3 regions of the Pseudarthrobacter sp. B4EP4b genome follow, and region 2 is predicted to be linked to each of the others. Evidence: riboswitches for the same ligand, from Rfam matches in the RefSeq annotation. Region 2 holds a riboswitch; each other region holds the start of a gene.

Region 1 (7,530 bases), on a different contig from region 2:
CTTGGCGCGGAATCTCTCGCTTCCCCAAAGAGTCCTAGACTACAAATAAGACATAACCGAGAAACGTGAACTGGCTGGGAGGCCCCCTGTGGAAGTAAAGATCGGCGTTCAGAACGTTGGCCGCGAAATTGTGCTCGAGTCAAACGAGGACGCAGACTCCGTGGCCAAGGTCGTCGAGGAAGCCATCAGCAACGGCGGTGACCTGCGCCTCAAGGATGACAAGGGACGCCTGATCATTGTTCCCGGCAAGGCCCTGGCATACGTTGAAATCGGCGCCGAAGAACAGCGCCGCGTAGGTTTCGGCCAGTTCTAGCCGCTGCCGTCCGGACAGGGCGGTTATTCCGAGGAGAGCCATGCTTTCGCTGACCATCGTGGTGCTGGTGACTGCCGCCGCAGGTTTCATCGTCTGGGCCAACGACAAACGCCACACTAAGTACGGCGTTGGCCTGCCCGCCGGCGTTGCAGTTGGCGTGGGAGCGTTGAGCTGGATCATCTTGATGGCTGCCGGTTTCGGCTACCGTCCGGGGCTGACCTGGATGCCGTGGGTCCTGCCCATGGTGCTCGGAGCAGCGGCGGCCGTGGCTGCAGTCATCTTCCTGGGCCGCGTCCGGGCCAAGCGGGATCTGGAACGGCTCACCGCGATTTTGCGGCTCTAACGGCAGAACCCCAAAGTTAAACGCCTGTGACCACTGCCCTGGGCAGTGGTCACAGGCGTTTAAACGCGCAGCATGATCAGGCGGCTGCTGGATGCTTCGCGGGCTCGGCAACGGCATGGACCGCGGCGGCGGCCTCACTGACTGCCTCAGCCGCCCCGACGTCGCGCGCGGTCACCTCTCCCCCGGCGTCATGGGAGGTGTAGCGGAGGAACACCCTGTTGTACCGCCAGTCCAGGTCCGGGTGGTGGTTTTGTTCTTCGGCCAGGCGTCCGACGGCGGCAATCAGCTCAAGCGCGGCGGCCGACGTCGGCACTTTGTACACGGTGAGGAGGGCGCCGTTGCGGTAGCGCCAGTCGGCCAGGACGGCCAGTGCGTCCTCGAGCCGTTCGGGGGAAAGAACGTCCTTGCTGGCCATGGCTGCTCCTTTGTTGCGTTGCCCATGCCCGGGCCGCCGCTGGCCGGAAGGGCTACAGGAACTCGGCCCGGCCTTCCATGGCCGACGACGCCAGTGCATGTTCGCGGCGCGGTATCCTGCCGGCCGCTTTCGCCAGCCTACCGGCGATCACCGCGTGTTTGAAGGCCTCCCCCATGAGGACAGGATTCTGGGCGCGGGTCACCGCCGTGGCCAGCAGGACAGCGTCGCAGCCCAGCTCCATGGCCAGGGCCGCATCCGAGGCAGTGCCGATGCCAGCGTCCAGGACCACCGGAACCGAGGCCCGGGACACAATCAGTTCGATGTTGTGCGGGTTCAGGATACCCAGGCCGGTACCGATAGGTGATCCGAGCGGCATTACGGCCGTGGCGCCAAGGTTCTCGAGCCGGAGGGCAAGGACAGGATCGTCGTTGGTGTAGGCGAACACTTTGAAGCCCCGGTGGACCAGCTGTTCCGTGGCGTCCACCAGTTCGACGGCGTCCGGCAGGAGCGTCTGCTCGTCCGCGATGACTTCCAGTTTCACCCAGTCGGTTTCCAGTGCCTCGCGGGCCAGCTCGGCCGTGAGCACGGCGTCCCGGGCGGTGAAGCAGCCGGCTGTGTTGGGCAGCACCCGGATGCCGTGGTCCACGAGCAGCTGGAACAGAGAGCCTGTCTCCGCCGTCGAATAGCGGCGCATGGCCACCGTGGTCAGGCTTGTCCCGGAGGCGAGGAGCGCAGCGCCGAGGCCGTCCAGGCTGGGTGCGCCCCCCGTGCCCATGATGAGCCGGGATTCCAGTTCGACGCCGTCAATGACAAGCGGATCGTGGAGCGCGGCAGAGGTTGCAGCAGTGATGGTTTCGCTCATGGGTCAGCCTCCCTGCACAGCCGTGACGAGTTCGACCTCGTCGCCGTCCGCGAGCGCAGTGGCGAACCACTGGCTGCGCGGCACTACCTGGGCGTTGTGTGCCACGGCCATACCGAGCTTCTGCCCATCCGTGGCCTGCCCGTCCGCGCCGAGGGGACGGCCGGTGACCTGGCTGACGAGCTGCGTGATGGAAGCACCATCCGGCACTGGGTGCGGGGTTCCGTTCAAGGTGATGTTCATACTGATTCCTTTGTGGGCGGTTGGTGGCTCAGGCGGCCGGTTGGGAAGCGGGTAGTCGCGGCGGGTGTGGCGTTGAAGCGGGACGGGTTGAAGGGTGCCCAGCGGGGATCCTCGCGGCCGTCCAGGAGGTCCCGGCAAATGGCGGCTGCGGCCGGCGTCAGGTGGACGCCGTGGCGAAAGAACCCGGTGGCCACGATGAGGCCGGGGACGTGTCCGGCCTGTCCCGCAATGCCTTGCGTTGCGGGCACGCGCCCCAGCAGCGGGGCATTGTCCGGGGTTCCGGGCCGGGCGCGGGCAGTGCATTCCAGCAGTTCGAGTTCGGCGACGGCGGGAACCAGCACCTGCGCGTCGCGCAGGAGCTGGTAGACCCCACCGGCGGAAACGGCATGCGCAGTAGCCGGCGCGTCTTCGCGCTGGGTTGCCCCAATGACCACGGTGCCGTCCCGCCGGGGAACGATGTACACCGGAACGCCGTGGACCAATCCGCGGACCGTGGAGGTCACCAACGGCTGCAGGTGCCGGGGCACGGCGAGCCGCAGGATGTCCCCATAGACGGGCCGCAGCGGAAGGTGCAGGCCTTCCGGGAGTGATTGAAGTTCTGCCGCGTGCAGCCCGTTCGCCACCACGGTCTCTGCGGCCAGGATGGTTCCCCCGCCGGCCAACTGCACGCCGGCAACGGCCCCGTCCTGCCACAGAAGTGCCGTTGCCTTGTCCGGCACCGAGTAGCCGTCGACGGCGCCTGCTACAGCTGTGCCATCGCCCCCGGCCCCGTTCGCGTCACTGCCGCTGCCGTGGCCGCCGTGGCCGGCGAGCGCCTGACGCAGGCAGTCCACCAGCAGCCTCGGATCCACCTGGTGATCGGCCGGGGTGTCCAGCGCGCAGGCGATCGCCGGGCTGAGCAGTGGCTCCCGTTGACGGGCTTCGCGGACGGTGAGCGGTTCCACGCTGAGGCCGTTGGCCTGCTGTACTCCGCGCAGGTCCATCAGTGCCCGGCGGTCCGCGGCGTCGCCACCCACGGCGAGGGTCGGCGTCGTGATGTATCCCGGATCAGCACCCGATGCTGCGCGGAGCCCGGCAATAAAAGCGGGCCAGCGCGTCGAACTGTCCAGCATCAGCTCCAGGAGGCCCTCCTCCTGGTAGTGCAGTTCGCTGACGGGGGCGAGCATCCCGGCGGCCGCCCAGCTGGCACCCGAACCCGGTGCGTCGTCGATGAGCACCACGGACCGCCCGGAGCGTTGTGCCTCCCAGGCGATCCCATGGCCGATAACCCCGCCGCCTATGACGGCGACGTCAGCCTGGATGGTGCCGCCGGCGCGCGCGGCCTGTTGTTTCATTGCGCGGCCAGATAGTGCGCCCATGTGTCTCCTTCCCTACGCCGGTACTAGCCGGATCAGGTCAAGCGGTCGGCTCTGACGCCCTCTCAGCCCGGCGCTTTGTGACAGCTGCCGCGGGCTCCCGCAGTACGAGGCAAGTGTAGAGGAACTAGGCTTGCCCCCATGAATGTGTCCCACACTCCTGCCGCCGGCACCGATGTCCTCAGCACCACCAAAATCAGCAACGGCCTCAGCTCCGCGCGCCTGTATCTCTGCACGGATGCCCGCAAGGACCGCGGCGATTTCGGGCAGTTCGTGGATGCCGCTTTTGCCGGCGGCGTGGACATCATCCAGCTCCGGGACAAGACCATTGAGGCCGCGGAGGAACTGGAAATCCTGGCCGTGCTGAAGGAAACCGCGGAGCGCCACGGCCGCCTGTGGGCTGTCAATGACAGGGCTGACATTGCAGTGCTGTCCGGCGCGCCGGTGTTCCACATCGGCCAGAAGGACCTTCCCCTCGCTGCCGCGCGCACCCTGCTCAACGGCAACGCAGCCATCGGACTGTCCAGCCATGCACCGGAGCAGGTGGACGCGGCCCTTGCGGCAGCGGCCGGACCCGCGGGGCTGGACTACTTCTGCGTGGGCCCCGTGTGGGCAACGCCCACCAAACCGGGGCGGGCCGCCGTCGGGCTTGAGCTGGTGAAGTACGCTGCCGCGGCGGCCAGTGCTGGGGGACAGGAAGGACAGCCCGACGCCGGTGTCCCCTGGTTTGCCATCGGCGGCATCGACCACGGCAACGTTGAGCAGGTAGTGGAAGCAGGCGCCCGCCGCATTGTGGTGGTCCGGGCCATCACGGAGGCGGACGATCCCTCGGCCGCCGCCGCATCGCTCCTCGCAGCCTTGGATGCCCCCGGTTCCTGAGGCTGTCCGGTCTCCGGCGATACGGTTCACTGACCATCCAGTCCGCTGACGCCCGCTACCCTGGTTTTACCGTGCGCCCTTCCCGGCCCGGATGCCTGCATTATCGCCGGAATTCGAGTTAGGCTGATTTTCGTGTCACACCATCGGCTGGCTCCCAACGTCCACCAGCACAACAACGCGCTCGAGGCGGCGCTCAGTGCGCTGCGGACCGAACTGGAGCTGCCTGGCGCCTACCCTGACGACGCCGTGGCGGATGCCAAAGCGGCCGTCGAATCCCTGCAGCTGCCCGCCTACGACCTCACCGCCGTCGAGTTCGTCACCATTGATCCCGCCTCCTCCACCGACCTGGACCAGGCACTGTTCATCGAGCCCGACGGCGACGGGTACCACGTGCTCTACGCCATCGCCGACGTGCCCGCATTCGTCACGCCCGGCGGACCGTTGGACGCGGAAACAAGGCGCCGCGGACAGACGTTCTACGCCCCCGACGGGCGGATCCCGCTGCATCCGGAAATCATCAGTGAACAGGCCGGCAGCCTCCTTCCGGACCAGGACTGCTCTGCATTCGTCTGGGATTTCCGCCTGGACAGTGCCGCGGAGGTCACGTCCGTCGCCGTCAGGCGGGCCCGTATCCGCAGCCGGGCCAAGCTCAGCTACAAGGGCACGCAGGCGGAACTGGACGCCGGAACGGCTCCGCCGGTGCTGAAGCTCCTTAAAGAGGTGGGGCTCAAGCGCGTGGAACTGGAGCGTGCCCGCGGCGGCGCCAGCCTGAACATGCCCGACCAGGAGATCGTCCAGCTGCCCGACGGCGGCTACCGGATCGCTGCTGCTCCCCAGCTGCCCGTGGAGGACTGGAACGCCCAGATCTCGCTGATGACCGGAATGGCAGCGGCCCGCCTCATGCTCACGGGAAAAGTGGGCATCCTGCGCACCATGCCATCGCCCGATGAGCGCTCGCTGAACCATTTCCGGCTGCAGACCGAAGCCCTGGGCAAGCCCTGGGACGGTGAAGTCAGCTACGGCGAGTACCTGCGGAGCCTGGACCCCACCGATCCCCGCCAACTGGCCATCATGCACTCCGCCGGGATGTTGTTCCGCGGCGCTGCCTACACGGCCTTTGACGGGTCCGTGCCCGAAGATGCCGTCCAGTCCGCCATCGGCGCCGCCTATGCGCACACCACTGCCCCGCTGCGCCGCCTGGTGGACCGCTTTGTCCTGGTCATCTGTGAGGCGTTGAGCAACGGCGGCAAGGTACCGGGCTGGGCACGGGATGCCCTGCCAACGTTGCCGGAAATCATGGCCGGATCCGACCAACTGGCGTCGCGGATGGAGAAAATGGCCCTGGACACTGTGGAGGCGGCCCTGCTGGTCAACCACGTGGGCCAGGAGTTCGACGCGATCGTCATTTCCGGTTCCAAGCCCCAAAAGGACAACGGGAAAAACGGCAACGGCAAGAACGGGAACGGCAACGGGAACGGCGGTTCGGGGACCATCCAGATCGCGGACCCCGCGGTTACGGCCCGCTGCGCCGGCGAGCTGGAGCCCGGAACAAAGGTCCGCGTGCGCCTGGTCTCCTCGGATATCGCCACCCGGGAAGTCCATTTCGAGCTGGTCCAATAGCAGCACTGGGGCGGTGTTGAAGGCCCAAAGCCGGTATTTGGGCTCCCTGCCGCTAGACTGAAGGAGTAGAAATGGATGCCCGGTCGTTGATTTCCTTGATTTGAAACCAACAAGCCCGCCCCTACGCGATCTTGAGATTTACCCGTTGGTCACCAGTGCCAGCATTTAGATAGCCCGCGATCGGCTTCCACTGGAATTGCTTGTGCGCCCGAGCGTGCTCCGGAACAGCCTTACGGCAGGCCCGTTGAGCAGGCAGCGCCAATGCCCAAATGAATAAGGAAACTCCCCAGTGAGTGAATTGCATACCCACCAGCTCCTGACCGACGAGTCCGGCACCGAAACCATCGAGCCCGAAGAAACCATCATCTCGGATGAGAAGCCGCATGAGATCGCGGAAAAATCCTTCGCGGACTACAACGTGCGCGCCGACATCGTGGAATCCCTGGCCGACGCCGGAATTACACACCCGTTCCCCATCCAGGCCATGACGTTGCCGGTGGCCCTGTCCGGCCACGACATCATCGGCCAGGCCAAGACCGGTACCGGCAAGACCCTCGGTTTCGGCATCCCCGCGCTGCAGCGCGTGGTGGGCCAGGACGATCCCGGTTATGACAAGCTCGCGGTCCCCGGTGCGCCGCAGGCCCTGGTCATCGTTCCTACCCGCGAACTCGCAGTGCAGGTGGCCAATGACCTGCAGACCGCGTCGCGGAAGCGCAACGCCCGCATTGCCACCATCTACGGCGGCCGCGCCTATGAGCCCCAGGTGGAAGCCCTGAAGCAGGGCGTAGAGGTTGTGGTGGGCACTCCTGGCCGCCTCATCGACCTCTTCAAGCAGAAGCACCTGAGCCTGAAAAACGTCAAGATCGTCATCCTGGACGAGGCCGACGAGATGCTGGACCTCGGCTTCCTGCCCGACGTCGAAACCCTCATCGCCGCAACGCCGGCCGTGCGCCAGACCCTGCTGTTCTCCGCCACCATGCCCGGCCCGGTCATCGCCATGGCCCGCCGCTACATGACCCAGCCCACCCACATCCGTGCCGCGGACCCGGAGGATGAAGGCCTGACCAAGCGCGACATCCGCCAGCTGATCTACCGCGCGCACAGCATGGACAAGATCGAGGTGGTGGCCCGCATCCTCCAGGCCAAGGGCCGCGGACGCACCATCATCTTCACCAAGACCAAGCGCACTGCCGCCAAGGTGGCCGAGGAACTGGTGGACCGCGGGTTCGCCGCCGCCGCCATCCACGGCGACCTCGGCCAGGGCGCCCGCGAGCAGGCACTCCGGGCCTTCCGCAACAACAAGGTGGACGTCCTCGTGGCCACCGACGTGGCTGCCCGCGGCATCGACGTCGAGGACGTAACCCACGTCATCAACTACCAGTGCGTCGAAGACGAAAAGATCTACCTGCACCGCGTGGGCCGTACCGGCCGCGCCGGCAACAAGGGCACTGCCGTCACTTTCGTGGACTGGGACGACATGCCCCGCTGGGGCCTGATCAACAA
Region 2 (7,530 bases):
TTGCCGTTCCCGTAGTCCGTGAATTCACCAGCCGGGTGCGCGAACGCGCCCTGGGCGCCGAGGTTTCCGGCGCGCTGAATCCGAGCCAGCAGATCGTCAAGATCGTCAACGAGGAACTCGTGGAGATCCTGGGCGGCGAGACCCGCCGGATCCGCCTGGCCAAGAACGGCCCCACCATCATCATGCTGGCCGGCCTTCAGGGCGCCGGTAAGACCACCCTGGCCGGCAAGCTGTCCAAGTGGCTGAAGGCCCAAGGCCACAGCCCCATCCTCGTGGCCTGCGACCTGCAGCGCCCCAACGCCGTCACCCAGCTCCAGGTGGTGGGCCAGCGGGCCAAGGTGCCGGTCTTCGCGCCGCACCCGGGAGCCACCTCCTCCGAGCTGGAGCACCCTGCCGGTGATCCCGTGGAGGTTGCCCGCGCCGGTGTTGAGGAAGCCCGCCAGAAGCTGCACGACGTCGTGATCGTGGACACCGCCGGCCGCCTCGGCGTCGACGTTGACATGATGGAGCAGGCACGCCAGATCCGCCGCGCCATCGTGCCCAACGAAGTCCTGTTCGTTATCGACTCGATGATCGGCCAGGACGCCGTGAACACCGCGCTCGCCTTCGATGAGGGCGTCAACTTCACCGGCATCGTGTTGTCCAAGCTCGACGGCGACGCCCGCGGCGGTGCGGCCCTCTCGGTCGCGTCGGTCACCGGCAAGCCCGTGATGTTTGCGTCCACGGGCGAAGGCCTGGACGATTTCGAACTCTTCCACCCGGACCGGATGGCCTCGCGCATCCTGGACATGGGCGACGTCCTGACGCTCATCGAGCAGGCGGAGAAGTCCTGGGACAAGGACGAAGCCGCCAGGATGGCGAAGAAGTTCGCCGACCAGGAGGACTTCACCCTCGAGGACTTCCTGGCCCAGATGCAGCAGATCCGCAACATGGGCTCCATGAAGAAGATGCTCATGATGATGCCGGGCGCGCAGAACATCCGCCAGCAGCTCGAGCAGTTCGACGAGCGTGAAATTGACCGCGTGGAGGCCATCGTCCGGTCCATGACGCCGCACGAGCGCCTGGCCCCGAAGATCATCAACGGTTCACGCCGCGCCCGCATCGCCCGCGGTTCCGGCGTGCACGTGTCCGAGGTCAACGGCCTGCTGGAGCGTTTTGCACAGGCCCAGAAGATGATGAAGAAGATGGCCCAGGGCGGCATGCCGGGCATGCCCGGAATGCCGGGGCTTCCCGGTGCCGGCGGCGGCGCCCGGAAGAACGCGAAGAACGCGCCCAAGAAGAAGGCCAAATCCGGCAACCCGGCCAAGGCTGCCCAGGAGCGCAAGGACGCCGAGGCCCGGCGCGCCAACGCTGCCAAGGCCCTTCCCACCGGTGCCGCTTTCGGCCAGCAATCCGGCGACTTCGATCCCTCGCAGCTGAACCTGCCCAAGGGCTTCGACAAGTTCCTCGGCAAGTAGCCCGCCCGACTGACTGGCAGTTGACGCACTCAAATGCGCTTTTCAGTGCGTCAACTGCGAGTCACTTGGGATGGTTCCCGGGGGAAGTCAGTGCCGTGGAATAGGGTTGGGTCATGTTCAAGCAGAGGGTAGTGTTCGTGCACGGCGCCGGCAGCTTCGGCTCCGCGGCCTGGCCGCGCCAGCACGGGATGGCACTGTCCTACGACGCCTTGTTCCTCCGCCGCCACGGCTATGATCCGGTGGCCGAGCCCGTTGAATCTTCCTTCGAGGAGGATGCCAGGATCGTCCTGCGGTCGCTGGCCGACGACGGCCGGGGGGCCGCCGGCGGACATGTCGTGGCACATTCCCAGGGTGCTGTCGCCGCGATGATGGCCGCCGTCGAACGCCCTGATCTGGTCTTTTCCCTGACCCTGGTGGAACCGGCATGCCTGTCGCTCACCGCAGAACTCCCGGCCACCGCGGCGCACATCGGCCTGATGCAGCCCTTGTTCGATGCCCGTCACCAGATGAGCGACCAGGACTTCCAGCGCGAGTTCGTCCGTCGTGTCTACGCCACGGACCTGCAGCAGCCCGCCACGGCCGAGGAGAAGCGTTCCGCCAGGCGGCTGCGGCTGCAGGCCCCGGCCTGGGAAGCGCCGCTGCACATCGTCCCCGGCGTGCCCACCCTTGTCCTCACTGGGGGATGGGAACCGCTCTACGAGGAAATTGCCGGGTACCTGCGGGAGACCGGCGCCCTGCACCGCACTGCGGCGGGAGGGCACCGGCCCCACGACTCCGTGGAGGGAGACCGCATCCTGCGGTCCTTTATCCGGGATGTGAGCAGGATCCAGTCACCTAGGGCGTCCTGACGCCCTGGCTTCCGGCGGGAACGCTCAGTTCCGGAAGGTAAACCTTGCCGCCGGCCGCCAGGAACTCCTCGCTCTTTCCGCGCATCCCTGCCGCGGCATCAGCCAGTGCCGCCTGCGCCGCCGCTGAACCATACTCGTCCCGGATGTCCTGGCTGATCCGCATCGAGCAGAACTTGGGGCCGCACATGGAGCAGAAGTGCGCCGTCTTGGCCGGTTCCGCCGGCAACGTTTCGTCATGGAACGCCTCGGCCGTCACAGGGTCCAGGGACAACGCGAACTGGTCGCGCCAGCGGAACTCGAACCGTGCCTTGGACAGGGCGTCGTCGCGTTCGTGCGCGCCGGGGTGGCCCTTGGCGAGGTCCGCAGCGTGGGCAGCGATCTTGTAGGTGATCACTCCGGTTTTAACATCATCCTTGTTGGGCAGGCCCAGGTGTTCCTTCGGCGTGACGTAGCACAGCATGGCGGTGCCGTAGCGGGCGATCTCGGTGGCGCCGATGGCCGAGGTGATGTGGTCATAGCCGGGGGCCACGTCGGTGACCAGCGGCCCCAGTGTGTAGAACGGGGCACCCTTGCACAGTTCCTGCTGGCGCTCCACGTTTTCGCGCACCAGGTGGAACGGAATGTGGCCGGGGCCTTCCACCATCACCTGCACGTCGTATTCCCATGCCCGCTGCGTGAGCTCAGCCAGCGTGTCCAGTTCGGCGAACTGCGCCGCATCGTTGGCGTCCGCCGTGGCCCCGGGCCGCAGTCCGTCACCCAAGGAGAAGGCGACGTCGTACCGGGCGAAGATTTCGCAGAGTTCGTCAAAGTGTGTGTAGAGGAAGTTCTCCTGGTGATGCGCCAGGCACCAGCCGGCCATGATCGAACCGCCGCGGGACACGATGCCCGTTACGCGGTTGGCCGTCAGGGGCACGTACCGGAGCAGTACCCCGGCGTGGATGGTCATGTAGTCCACACCCTGCTCGCATTGTTCGATCACGGTGTCGCGGAAAATTTCCCAGGTCAGGGCATTGGCTTCGCCGTTGACCTTCTCGAGTGCCTGGTAGATGGGAACGGTTCCGATCGGCACGGGGGAGTTGCGGATGATCCATTCCCTGGTGGTGTGGATGTCGTCGCCGGTGGACAGGTCCATCACCGTGTCCGCGCCCCACTGGGTGGCCCACTGCAGTTTGTCCACTTCCTCGGCGATGGAACTGGTGACGGCCGAGTTGCCGATGTTCGCGTTGATCTTCACCAGGAATGCCTTGCCGATGATCATCGGCTCGGATTCGGGGTGGTTGATGTTGTTGGGAATGATGGCCCGGCCGGCAGCAATTTCACTTCGGACCAGCTCGACGTCGCAGTTCTCCCGCAGGGCCACAAACCGCATCTCCGGGGTGACCACGCCCTGCCGGGCGTAGTGCATCTGGGTTACGGTCCTGCCGTCGACGGCGCGGCGGGGCACCGGCCGCGCGCCCTTCCACTCGGCGCTGGCCGCACCGCGGCGGACAGCCGAGCGTCCGTCGTCGAGCAGGTTCCGCCCGCGGCCGCCGTAAGCTTCCGTGTCCGCACGCGCTGCTATCCACTCAGCCCGGAATGGCGTGAGGCCGCGGACGGGATCACTGCCGGGCCCGGCGGTCCGGTAGACGCGGAACGGCCCGTTGGGCTGGCCGTTCGGTGAATCCGCCAGCTCGATTTCCGTGACCGGCACCCGTATCCCGGCCGCCGCATCTTCGACAAACGCCAGGGAATGGGACTTCAGCGACTGCGTGACGGGTGGCTGGTCCTGGCCTTCGGACAGGCCGCCGGACTGAATTTGGGCAGGGTTGAGCTGTGCATTTGGTGTACTCAAGGAATACTCACTTCCTTCGCCGGCATTACCCGGACAGGTTCAACGGTCGCAGGCTGCGTCAGCCCGATCTCAGCCCCTGCAAGGGCACCCGTGTGGTCACCAAGAAGCTACCACAGCTGTTTCGGAAGGGCCGTGTCACATCCGGTGGTGCTAGCCTGTCCGGGCGGGAAAGCGAGGCAGATCCATGGCAGAGATCATCCAGTTCAACGGCGCCGTCCTGACCGGGCCGGACACCGAGGCACGCGGGCTGTGGTCCGTGGACGGCAGGCTGACCTTCCGGCGGCCGGCGGCGGAACCGGACAGGATCCTTGATGGCTGGGTGCTGCCGGGATTCGTTGACGCCCACTGCCATATCGGCCTGGGAACCGGTGGCGCCGTTGACGAAGCGACGGCGGGAGAGCAGGCAAGGACCGACCTGAATGCGGGCACGCTGCTGGTCAGGGACGCAGGTTCCCCCGCAGACACCCGCTTCCTCCAGGGCAGCCGCAACGGGCCGCTGCTGATCCGCGCCGGCAGGCATGTCGCCCGGACCCGCAGGTACCTCCGCGGCTTCGCCGAGGAAGTCGAGCCCGACGGCCTGGTGGAAGCCGTCCGGAAGCAGGCCCGCGACGGCGACGGCTGGGTCAAGCTCGTAGGGGACTGGATCGACCGCGGCGCCGGCGACCTGGCGCCGTCGTTCCCTGCCGCCGTCGTCAAGGACGCCGTCCAGGCCGTGCACGACGAAGGTGCCAGGATCACCGCGCACTGCTTCGCCGAAGAAACACTGGACCAGATGCTGGACGCGGACATTGACTGCATCGAACACGCCACCGGACTGTTGCCGCGGCACCTTCCGCGGTTCGTGGAGCAGGGTGTTGCCATGGTGCCCACCCTCATCAACATCGCCACTTTCCCTGACATAGCCGCGCAGGCGGAGCCCAAGTTCCCGCGGTATGCGGCCCATATGCGTGCCCTGTGGGAACGGCGGGCGGAGCGGGTGCTGGAGGCCTTCGACGCCGGAGTGAAGATCTACGCCGGAACGGATGCCGGCAGCGTCATCCGCCACGGTCGGATCGGTGATGAAATCCTGGCCCTCCACCATGCAGGCCTGCCTGTGGCCGCCGCCCTTGACGCCGCCTGCTGGGGCGCCCGGAAGTGGCTGGGTGTTGACGCGCTCGAGGAAGGTGCCCGGGCCGACGTCGTACTCTGCCGGGAGGATCCGCGGCAGGTTCCGGAAACGGTGCAGGAGTTGGCCCATGTGGTGCTGGGCGGGCGCGTCGTCCGCTGAGACACGGATAACCTGAAAACTGCTTGGAATAAATTGAAGCTTCAAGTAATTTTAATAGTGACAGGCCCACCAACCCGACGGGCCCCAGCACCGGGAGTTTTCAATGACTGCAGAAGCCGCCACCCAGGATCTTCTTCCTGCCGACCTCACTATGGGCACCGTGATGCTCAAGGTGGGCGACATGAAGGTCATGACCGACTACTACCAGCGTGCACTGGGGCTTGAAGTTGTGGCCGAGCAGGACGGCGGGCTGTACCTTGGCCGGCTCCAGAAGCCGCTGGTCCACCTTGCCCCCGCTCCGGGATTGAACCTCCCCGGCAGGGGGGAGGCCGGCCTTTTCCACACGGCCCTGCTGTTTGAGAACCAGGCCGACCTCGCAGCCACCATCGCCACAGCGGCCCGGTTCGAGCCGCGCTCCTTCACGGGCAGCGCCGACCACCTCGTCAGCGAGGCTTTCTACTTCACCGATCCCGAAGGCAACGGCATTGAGCTCTACTGGGACCGCCCGCGGAGCAACTGGTCATGGAACGGTACCGACGTGGTGATGGACAGCCTCGCCCTGCCGCCACAGCGCTACCTGGAGCAGCACCTCACCGAAGAATCCCTGCAGCGCCAGCGCGGAACAGTGGCGGGAGTAGGTCACGTCCACCTCCAGGTTGGCGACGTCCAGTCGGCCCGGGACTTCTACGTGGGCACCCTTGGCTTCGAAAAGACCGCCGGCTGGCACGGACAGGCACTCTTTGTCTCCGCCGGCCGGTATCACCACCACATGGCGATGAACGTCTGGAACAGCCGCGGAGCGGGGCCCCGCAAGGACACTCTTGGCCTGGGTGAAGTGCTCATCGAAGTTCCCTCGGGGGACGACGTCGGGGCGCTGGCTGACCGGCTGAAGGTCGCCGGGGTGCCCGCGCACCATACCGGTGCGGAACTGCGGTTCGAGGATCCCTGGCGCAACAACATCCGGGTCGCAGTCCGCTGAGCCCGCCTGCTAACCCCGTTGGGATGCCGCCTGCCGGCGCGGGTGCGGGCGGCGGGGGCCGGGGCGGTGTACTAGGCTGATGCCGAACGGCCGGCGCGGCAGGTGCCGCTTGCTTGAGCGGCCGCACCGTCGACGGAACGAGGGCACTTCCCATGGGCTTCACCGAGATCTTTGTTGCTGACCACGCAGGCGCGCTGAAGCGCGCCGGAGTGCTGGACCAGGGCAGCGGCCAGCCGGCCGCGCACGCTGTGCGCATCCCCGAAATCAGCGACTTCGAAATTGAGCAGCTTGGTGATCTCGCCGGCACCGCCGTGCATGCAGGCGGGGCCGACTACGAGCTGACCATGGTGGACGTAGCCAGCGACTCGCTCCTTGCTGTACCTCCGGCCATGGTCCGTGCCCTCGCCGACCTTCTGACCTATGAGATCGAAGGGGAAGGCAACGTCCTGGATGACGTCGCCGAACAGTGGGCTGCCCAGGAGGACATGCCGTTCGATTCCGCCCAGGCCCGGACCTACGTCCGGCAACTGGCGGAACTCGCCGGCGGAATCGACGACTCTGAGCGCAGCGGACTGTACGTCTGGACCTCCTGAGCAACATGCCCGCAGGCGCGGGCAGGGTGTCAAGTCGAAATCCGGGCGCTCATCTGGCACAATAAACAGGTACTCGATCTGCGTGGCCCCTCTCTCCGCGTCCGGATCCTGTCCTTCGAGCCCGCAAGTACGGCCCGCCCCACGGGTGCAGAACGCCGGGTTCACCCCCTTTCTGAAACAGGAGTGACCACAAAAGTGGCCGTAAAGATTCGCCTTAAGCGCTTTGGCAAAATGCGCGCACCGTACTACCGCATCGTCGTCGCAGACTCACGCACCAAGCGTGACGGCCGCGCCATCGAGGAAATCGGCAAGTACCACCCCACCGAAGAGCCCTCATACATCGAGGTTAACTCCGAGCGTGCACAGTACTGGCTGTCCGTCGGCGCCCAGCCGTCCGAGCAGGTTGCCGCGATCCTGAAGATCACCGGTGACTGGCAGAAGTTCAAGGGCCTGCCGGGCCAGGAAGGCACCCTCAAGACCAAGTCTGAGAAAGTAGCCTTCGTTGCTCCCGAAAAGGGTTCTGTGATCATCCCGGAAGCCATCACCAAGAAGGCA
Region 3 (7,530 bases), on a different contig from region 2:
AGGTGGCGGGTGGTTCCGTCCGGAACTTGATCATTTTGTGGGTTCCATCGCAGTATGGCTTGATCGCCGAGGCGCCGCACCGGCACAGTGCCACGGTCTGGCGCTGCCGGGGGACCGGAGTACCGGACGGCGTCACGATGTCGAAGTCGCCCCGGACAATCAACGGGCCGTCGGGGCACACCACGATCGAGCTTTCGGCGGGTTCCTGGTTCATGGCTGCTCCTTGGGTACGTTGGCGGGCTTCAAATGGTGGGCGTTCCCGAGCTTGCCGTGGTGCCGGCGCCGAAGTTCGGCTTCCGAGTGGGCTGCTGTCTTGAGCCGCGCCCCGGCGTACGGCACACCGCCGGCGAGCCTGAACCCAAGGGCCATCCAGATGCAGGCGGCCCGTTCCAGGATCCACAGCGGGGCGAACAATGTGGCCCGGAAGGGGAAAACCGCCCTGCCCGAATGCCGCCGTCGTCCTATCTCGGCGATGAGGACCGGGGCGGCGGCCAGTGCCAGGAGGACGGCCCGACGGCGGCCGGCGGGAAGGCGGGCAGCGCAGACGATCACCGGGAGCAGGGCAAGTTCGACGGCGAGGCGCCGCGGCTGGGCGAAGTCGTCGTAGGCCTGGCGTGTGCGCTGCTTGAGGAAGTGCCGGAACTTCGGCGGCCTGCGGGCCACCATCAGATCAGGGACAATCCTTTCCCGGCCGCCTGCGGCTTTGACGGTGCGGATCAGCTCAAGGTTCTCGAAGAGCACCGGATCGTACCCGCCGGTAGCCAGCAGCGCGCTCCTGCGAACCGCCAGGGTGCCAGGGTAGTCCGCCGACCATGCCCGGTTGATCAGGGTCCGCGCCGTATCCCACCACGCATGCCAGGGCAACGGGTCAAAGTAATTTTGCGGACGCACAATGTCCGCCGAGCTGAGGTGATGGACGACGGCGGTGAGCGACTCGCGCGTGTAGCGGACGTCGTCGTCGGCTATCACCAGCAGTTCCGCCGCGGAGGCTCGCACGCCGGTCATAACGCCGGCCACCTTGCCGTTACCGGCCGTGCTGTTACCGCTATCGCCGGCGCCGGCGGGTTCAGGACGGATATGGCGAACTCCGGGCGGAAAGGCGGCCCGGTGCCGCTCGAACAGGCCAGGGGCGGAGCCGTCCACCACAATGACCGGGATCCACCGAAGAAGCCGCTCGAGGTAGGCCGCCAGGTCCTGCAGCTCCGAATCCCGCGCCGACCCGGCAGTCCAGCGCAGGGGCAGGATGTACTCCGCGGACGGGCCAACGGGCGGGGTGCTCATGCTGCCGCCGGTACGGCCGCCCTCAGCGAGCTCACTCCATTTTCCCAGCTGGCCAGGAGATGCGTGGAAATCCTGCCGTCGATGGCCATGGCCGCCGTAGCCCCGAACAGGACGTCCGCGAGCAGCCCGGGCTCAGCTTCCACCAGGCCGCCTGCGAGGTCGCGCCCGGCGATCTGCTCATGGACGGCGTCGGCTTCCACATGCTCATCGAAGTAGCGGGTCACGTCAGCGTCGAAGCCGTGCCGCCTGAAGCCGTTGCCGTACAGCCGGTTCGGTTGGGAGGAGGTCATTTCATAGAGGGCCAGGTGCCCGGTGATGGCCCCGCGCAGCCGGCGGTTCAACCCGAAGAGAGACATCATGTTGACCGCCGCGAGGGAGACGGCGGGAACGGCGTCGACGTAGGCGCCGTACTGGTCATCCATGTCCAACCCCCGCATGGTGCGGGCGAACAGCGCGCTGTGCATCCGTTCGGGGCGTCCGCCGCCGTACTCGTCGGCCTGGATTTCCACGAGGGCAGCCTTGGGCCTGCCGGTGAGGCGGGGGATGGCCCAGGTGTGCGGGTCGGCTTCCTTGAGCTGGTAGATGGACTTGTGGATCAGGAACTCCTGGAGCTGGTCCAGCGTCGCCTTTTTGGCCACAAAGCGGGAGACACTGGGGCCGGTGTCGCTGGCAGCGAGGCCAAACAGGATGTCCGCCACGGCGTCGCTGGTGAGCTCCGCGGCGGGCGGCACGTTGATCTCTCCGGCGGCGGAGGCGGCGGCAGCCCGGAGCGCCGCTTCGAACGGGCGCTCCATCAAGCGGCGCAGATGGATCAGCCCGGGTTCCCACTCCCACTCGTCACTGACCCCTTCCAGCCCCGAATAGTGCAGCTCGTAAAGGCAGAAGAGGGCCAGTTGGACGTCGTCGTCGCCAATGATGTCTTTGGAGGCCTTGGGCCTGGCCAGCAGGCGCAGGTCCTCCACGGCGGCGGCACCCTCGTCACTGCCGGGCGTGCAGGTGAGGGCACGAAAGAGGGTGCTGGTGATCGGACCTCGAGGTTCCGGGATCTTCATGGTGCTCCTTTGGGCGTGCGGCGCTGCTGCGTCGTCGACAGCGGGTTTCGGTGGGCGTTCAAGTCTGGTTGTGCTCGTCCGGGTTCCGGGCCGGGCGGTCCATGCCCTGGCTGCCGGGAAAGGACTTATCGCCGGGAACGGTCTTTGGCGACAGCAGGACGGCAAGGGCGATCATGGCCAGGCCCAAGGCCAGGTGCAGCCAGTTGTCCGCATTGTTTTCGGGAAGGAAGTTTGCCGGCAGGTCATCGCCCATCAGCAGGCCGTACAGCCAGAGGAAGAGGTAGGCGACGCCCCCGTAAATGAGGAAGTTCCGTCCCTGCCGGTGCGTTCTGGCCATCACCAGCCCCGCAATAGCTGTCGCTAAATGGACGGCATTGTGCAGCACCGACACTCGGAAAACGCCGAACAGCTCTGCTTTAGAGCCGGGTCCGGCGAAGCCCAAGGAATCGAAATTATCGGTAATGCCAGGAATGAATCCCAACATCCCCAGCAGCAGGAAGACGATGCTCGTGGCAAGGGTGGCCTTCTGCAGGCCCGTCCTCGCGTCGGTGCCGCGGGTGCTGACCGCCATATGCTGTACTCCTCAAAAGCCGGGAACAACATAGTAAGCATGATTACTAATAAATGCTAAGCACGCTTCCTACCCGGAGTTCACTCCTCCGGGTTGTTCCAGGCGTAGGGGTTGGCGTGGTGCCCGCCGTGGCGGCCCTGCTCATACCCCTGTTGCCAGGCCTTCCCGACGGCGGCCACAAGTTCTGCGAGCAGGGGATAGTAGGGATGGTCCGGGCCAATGTAGATCATCTCGTCCTCGGCTTTGTCCACCGCCGCCCGCACCTGGTTCTCCCCCAACGGACTGCTCACGATGCCCCTCCCCGTCGCCGGAACTTTGCAGCTTCGAACGCTGCGTCAGTGAGCACCCATCGAACCAAGGACTTCGCGCAGGGCCTGCACCACCAGGTTGTGGTCCTGCACCTGGGGCAGCCCCGAAACGGTCACGGTTGCCACGGCGCCCACATCTGCGACGTAGACCGGAAAGGAGCCCCCGTGGGCCGCATACCGGCTTTGGTCGAACCAGGCGTGGTCCTCGATCCTGCCGCCGCCGAGCCGTCCGCGCAGCCCCACCAGCAGGGACGGCACCTCATACCGTGCGGCGGTGCGCTTTTTGGCCCGGATCCAGAACTCGTTGTCCGGAGTGGCGCCCGGCAGGGCCACATGGAAGAGGACCTGGTCGCCCTTGGTGATGTCGATGGCGATGGGGAGCTGGTCCTCCTTGCCCAGTTCCACCAGCAGGAGCCCCAGGTTCAGGGCGTCGTCCATCGAAAACCGGGGGAACTGGAGCTCGCGGATTTCGCCCTCTATCCGCGCGATGAGGGCCTGCAGGGAGCCCTCAGGCTGGGTGTCATCGGAATCGGGATCGAACTCAGTCATATCCGGCGCATTGGCAGTCATGGCCCACAATCTACCCCTCCTCCGGTGTAAACTGGACCACGCCCAGCAGGGCTATTTATCTACCCACAGAATCAATTAACGACAGGGGAGCGCCGCCGTCGGGCATCACTGGCCATGCCAGGATCCGCAGGTGGGCGCTGAGAGTGCGGACAGCCGCAGACCCTCGAACCTGATCCGGTTAGTACCGGCGCAAGGGAGTCGAGTTCTCGAAGTCCGGCAACGGCAGTCAGTGCCTTTGCCGCACTTTCCCCTCCTGTTCCTCAGGAGGATCACATGGCAACAACAGCAGTAAAGAAGACCACCAGTAGGTCCTGGCGCGTCGTGGACATTGTGGTGGCGGCCCTGATCGCCGTCGCCGGCGGCGTCATCTTCTGGGCCTGGTCCCAGGGGGCTGCCGCAGTCTCGGCCCCCATGAACGCCGTCTATCCGCCCCTGACCGGCCTGATCGCCGGCGGCTGGATGATTCCGGCCGTGCTGGGCATGCTCATCATCCGCAAGCCGGGCGCCGCGCTGTTCTGCGAAACCGTGGCCGCCACCGGCGAGCTGCTGATGGGGTCGCAGTACGGTGCCTCCGTGCTGTTCTCCGGCTTTGTCCAGGGCTTGGGCGCAGAGATCATCTTCGCCATCTTCGTGTACAGGAAGTTCAACCTGCCGGTGTCGCTGCTGGCCGGTGCCGGGGCGGGCCTGTTCTGCGGCCTTAACGACTCTTTCGCCCCATGGGGCTGGAACATCGCGTACTCGGGCGGGGACAAGCTGGCGTACATCATCTTCACGGCAGTCTCCGGCGCCATCATTGCCGGGGCACTGTCCTGGATCGCCACGCGCGGGCTGGCGAAGACCGGAGTCCTGGGCTCGTTTGCCTCGCGGAAGGCAGCAACGGAGCCAGTCTTCTCCTGATGACCGCTCCATCCCATTCCGGGGCGCCGGCTGCGGTGCGTCCGGCAGCCATCAGCGCCCGCGGTTGGGGCTGGCGGCATGCCGGACGGGCCAAACCCGCGGTCCGAGCCCTTGATCTGGACATCCAGCCGGGGGAGCGTGTGCTGCTCCTCGGCCCTTCCGGGGCGGGCAAGTCCACCCTCCTCCATGCCCTGGCGGGGGTCCTGGGCGATGTTAACGACGACGGCGAGGCCGGCGAATCCGACGAGTCCGGTTCGCTGCTGGTTGACAGTGCCTCCCCGCGGGAGCAGCGAGGCCGCGCCGGCCTGATGCAGCAGGATCCGGAGACGCAGGTGGTCCTGTCCCGGGTAGGTGACGACGTCGCCTTCGGCGCAGAGAACCTTGCGGTGCCCCGCGATGAAATCTGGACGCGCGTGCACGAGGCGCTCGACGACGTCGGCCTGTCCCACCTGCCGCTGGACCACCCGACGTCGGCCCTGTCCGGCGGGCAGAAGCAGCGGCTGGCGCTCGCCGGCATCCTTGCCATGCGGCCCGGGCTGATCCTCCTCGACGAGCCGACAGCCAACCTGGACCCTGCCGGGGTGCTGGAGGTCCGCGATGCCGTGGCGCGCTGCCTGGACAAAACCGGGGCAACCCTGGTGGTGGTGGAGCACCGGGTGTCCGTGTGGAAGGACCTGGTGGACCGGATCGTGGTGCTGCAGCCGGGTTCGTCCACGGAGTCCGCAGTGCTTTTGGACGGTCCGCCGGACCAGGTGCTCAGCGAGGCCAGGAGCATGCTCATTGCGGCCGGTGTCTGGGTGCCGGGCTACGTTCCGGAAACCAGGCAGCGCGCGGAGGGCCCGGTGCCCGGGACCGGCGACCTTCTCCTCGCCGCCGAGGAACTGGCGGTTTCGCGGGCACGGGCCCGCCGCAAGGGGTTCCGGAAGCTGCCGCCGGTGCCCGTGCAGCAGGGCATCTCCGCCCAGGTCCGCGCCGGGCAGGCGCTGGCCATCACCGGGCCCAACGGCGCGGGAAAGTCGACGTTCGCACTGACCCTTGCCGGGCTGTTGGAGCCAGTTGCCGGCAAGGTCTCGGCCACCCTGGCGCTCAGCCGGGGTGCGGGAATTGATCCTTACCGGTGGAAGGCGGAGCAGCTGATCGAGCGCGTGGGGACCGTTTTCCAGGAGCCTGAGCACCAGTTCGTCACAGGGAAAGTGCTGGACGAACTTCTGTTTGGTCCGCGGCATCTTGGCCACGGGGCGGAGCGGGTGGACGAGCTGCTGGAGCGGTTGCGGCTGACGGAGCTCGTTGACGCCAACCCCTATACGCTGTCCGGCGGGGAAAAGCGGCGGCTTTCCGTGGCAACGGTCCTGGCCGCGCATCCCCAGGTCCTGGTCCTGGACGAACCCACGTTCGGCCAGGATGCCAACACCTGGGCCGAGCTGGCCTCGTTCCTGTCCGAACTCCTCGACGCCGGCACCGCGGTGGTCTCGGTGACCCATGATGCCGAGTTCACGGCGGCCCTGGGCGGGACTGAACTGCGCATGGCCGCAGCGCCGGCGGTGGCATCATGAGGCAGGAACTGAACCTGCAGGCAAACCATGCTCTGCTGGCCCGCGCCAACCCGCTAAGCAAGTTCGCTGCTGTGTTTCTGGTGACCGCGGTCCTGGCGCTCTCCATCGACTGGGTATCCGCCTCGGTGGCGCTCGTCTTTGAGCTCCTGTTGTTTCCACTGGCCGGCCTCACCCTGGCGCTGTTGTGGCAGCGCGGCTGGCCGCTGATCATCGCCGCAGCCGTGGGCGGCTGGAGCACCTCCATCCTGGCGCCGGACAGCGGAAAGACGCTGATCGACGTCGGCCTCTGGACCATGAGCGAAGGATCGCTGGAGCTGGGGGTCGGTTTTATGCTGCGCGGGCTGGCGATTGCGCTGCCGGCTGTGCTGCTGATGAGCTGTACCGACCCCACTGACCTGGCCGACGCGCTGGCGCAAAAGGCGCGGCTCCCGCACCGGTTCGTGCTGGGGACGCTGGCAGCCATGCGGCTGGTGGGGCTGCTGGCTGAAGAGTGGCAGACCATCGGCATGGCCCGCCGTGCGCGCGGAGTAGGCTCACGGGGCAACGCGCTGCGGCGGGTGAAGGCCACGCTGGGGCAGAGCTTCGGACTACTGGTCCAGGCGATCCGGCGAGCGTCGCGCCTGGCGGTGACCATGGAGGCGCGCGGCTTCGGTGGCGGAACCCGGACGTGGGCGCGCGAGTCTACCTACAGCTGGCTGGATGCGTGGGTGCTGGGCGGCGGCGTGCTCATGGCCGGTACAGCGTTTGCAACGGCCCTCTGGGCGGGAACGTGGAATATGGTCTGGTTGGGAAGTTGACGCGGGATCTGGCCTGACTTTTGTATGTCCGTGGTCCTGAGTGACTGCAGGTGTGGGGCTTTGAGGCAGGGCACGGCTTTGGGGCCGAAACTCAGAAGCAGGAATAGTCGTAGTCGAATCCGCCCGAAACAAACTGGGTAAGCGTGACACGTCCGCCTGCCGTCAGCGGCGGGTTGGAACAGCTGCCCTTCGCACCCGTCACCGAGCGTGCCCCCGCCAGCCAACTGGGCAGCGAATACAGGCTGCTTGAGCTGCCGACGGTTCCCACGATCTGGCTCCATTGGGAGCCGGTCGAATAAATCCCCACACCCTTGACGTTGATGCTCCGGAAGAAGTCCGTCATGCCCTCCAGGACTGCCCGGTTGGCGTCCTTGTCTGAGGTGGACCAGCTGTTTCCGGTCTCCACGTCCAGCCACCAGACGTAGCTCGCGGGGTTGCTGATGCCCCGGATGTAGGCGTCGTCCCAGGCCTTGGCGTAGCCGTACATATAGGCGCAGGCTT

Evidence for each region. Region 2 has a riboswitch for thiamine pyrophosphate ahead of thiC (phosphomethylpyrimidine synthase ThiC). Riboswitches for the same ligand answer to the same signal wherever they lie in the genome.
Region 1: it holds a riboswitch for thiamine pyrophosphate, as region 2 does, so the genes downstream of both, FNL14_RS20860 (FAD-dependent oxidoreductase) here and thiC (phosphomethylpyrimidine synthase ThiC) in region 2, are expected to answer to the same signal.
Region 3: it holds a riboswitch for thiamine pyrophosphate, as region 2 does, so the genes downstream of both, FNL14_RS17340 (ECF transporter S component) here and thiC (phosphomethylpyrimidine synthase ThiC) in region 2, are expected to answer to the same signal.

Annotation. Positions count from the first base shown of each region.
Region 1 covers NZ_VHIJ01000065.1:9,274-16,803, reverse strand. Annotated here, with positions in the region: gene FNL14_RS20890 (TetR/AcrR family transcriptional regulator) at 1-38, shown strand, start outside; gene FNL14_RS20885 (DUF3107 domain-containing protein) at 89-313, shown strand; gene FNL14_RS20880 (hypothetical protein) at 354-656, shown strand; gene FNL14_RS20875 (4a-hydroxytetrahydrobiopterin dehydratase) at 733-1,071, opposite strand; gene FNL14_RS20870 (thiazole synthase) at 1,124-1,933, opposite strand; gene thiS (sulfur carrier protein ThiS) at 1,937-2,173, opposite strand; gene FNL14_RS20860 (FAD-dependent oxidoreductase) at 2,170-3,531, opposite strand; TPP riboswitch at 3,524-3,642, opposite strand; gene thiE (thiamine phosphate synthase) at 3,670-4,407, shown strand; gene FNL14_RS20850 (RNB domain-containing ribonuclease) at 4,540-6,027, shown strand; gene FNL14_RS20845 (DEAD/DEAH box helicase) at 6,317-7,530, shown strand, end outside.
Region 2 covers NZ_VHIJ01000010.1:71,022-78,551, forward strand. Annotated here, with positions in the region: gene ffh (signal recognition particle protein) at 1-1,457, shown strand, start outside; gene FNL14_RS04360 (alpha/beta fold hydrolase) at 1,571-2,305, shown strand; gene thiC (phosphomethylpyrimidine synthase ThiC) at 2,292-4,136, opposite strand; TPP riboswitch at 4,131-4,238, opposite strand; gene FNL14_RS04370 (amidohydrolase family protein) at 4,321-5,403, shown strand; gene FNL14_RS04375 (VOC family protein) at 5,507-6,382, shown strand; gene FNL14_RS04380 (hypothetical protein) at 6,535-6,975, shown strand; gene rpsP (30S ribosomal protein S16) at 7,171-7,530, shown strand, end outside.
Region 3 covers NZ_VHIJ01000047.1:5,244-12,773, reverse strand. Annotated here, with positions in the region: gene FNL14_RS17370 (CDGSH iron-sulfur domain-containing protein) at 1-214, opposite strand, end outside; gene FNL14_RS17365 (glycosyltransferase family 2 protein) at 211-1,281, opposite strand; gene FNL14_RS17360 (iron-containing redox enzyme family protein) at 1,278-2,333, opposite strand; gene FNL14_RS17355 (DUF4383 domain-containing protein) at 2,392-2,904, opposite strand; gene FNL14_RS17350 (hypothetical protein) at 2,985-3,194, opposite strand; gene FNL14_RS17345 (heme-degrading domain-containing protein) at 3,240-3,782, opposite strand; TPP riboswitch at 3,856-3,996, shown strand; gene FNL14_RS17340 (ECF transporter S component) at 4,056-4,679, shown strand; gene FNL14_RS17335 (ABC transporter ATP-binding protein) at 4,679-6,232, shown strand; gene FNL14_RS17330 (energy-coupling factor transporter transmembrane protein EcfT) at 6,229-7,029, shown strand; gene FNL14_RS17325 (hypothetical protein) at 7,121-7,530, opposite strand, start outside.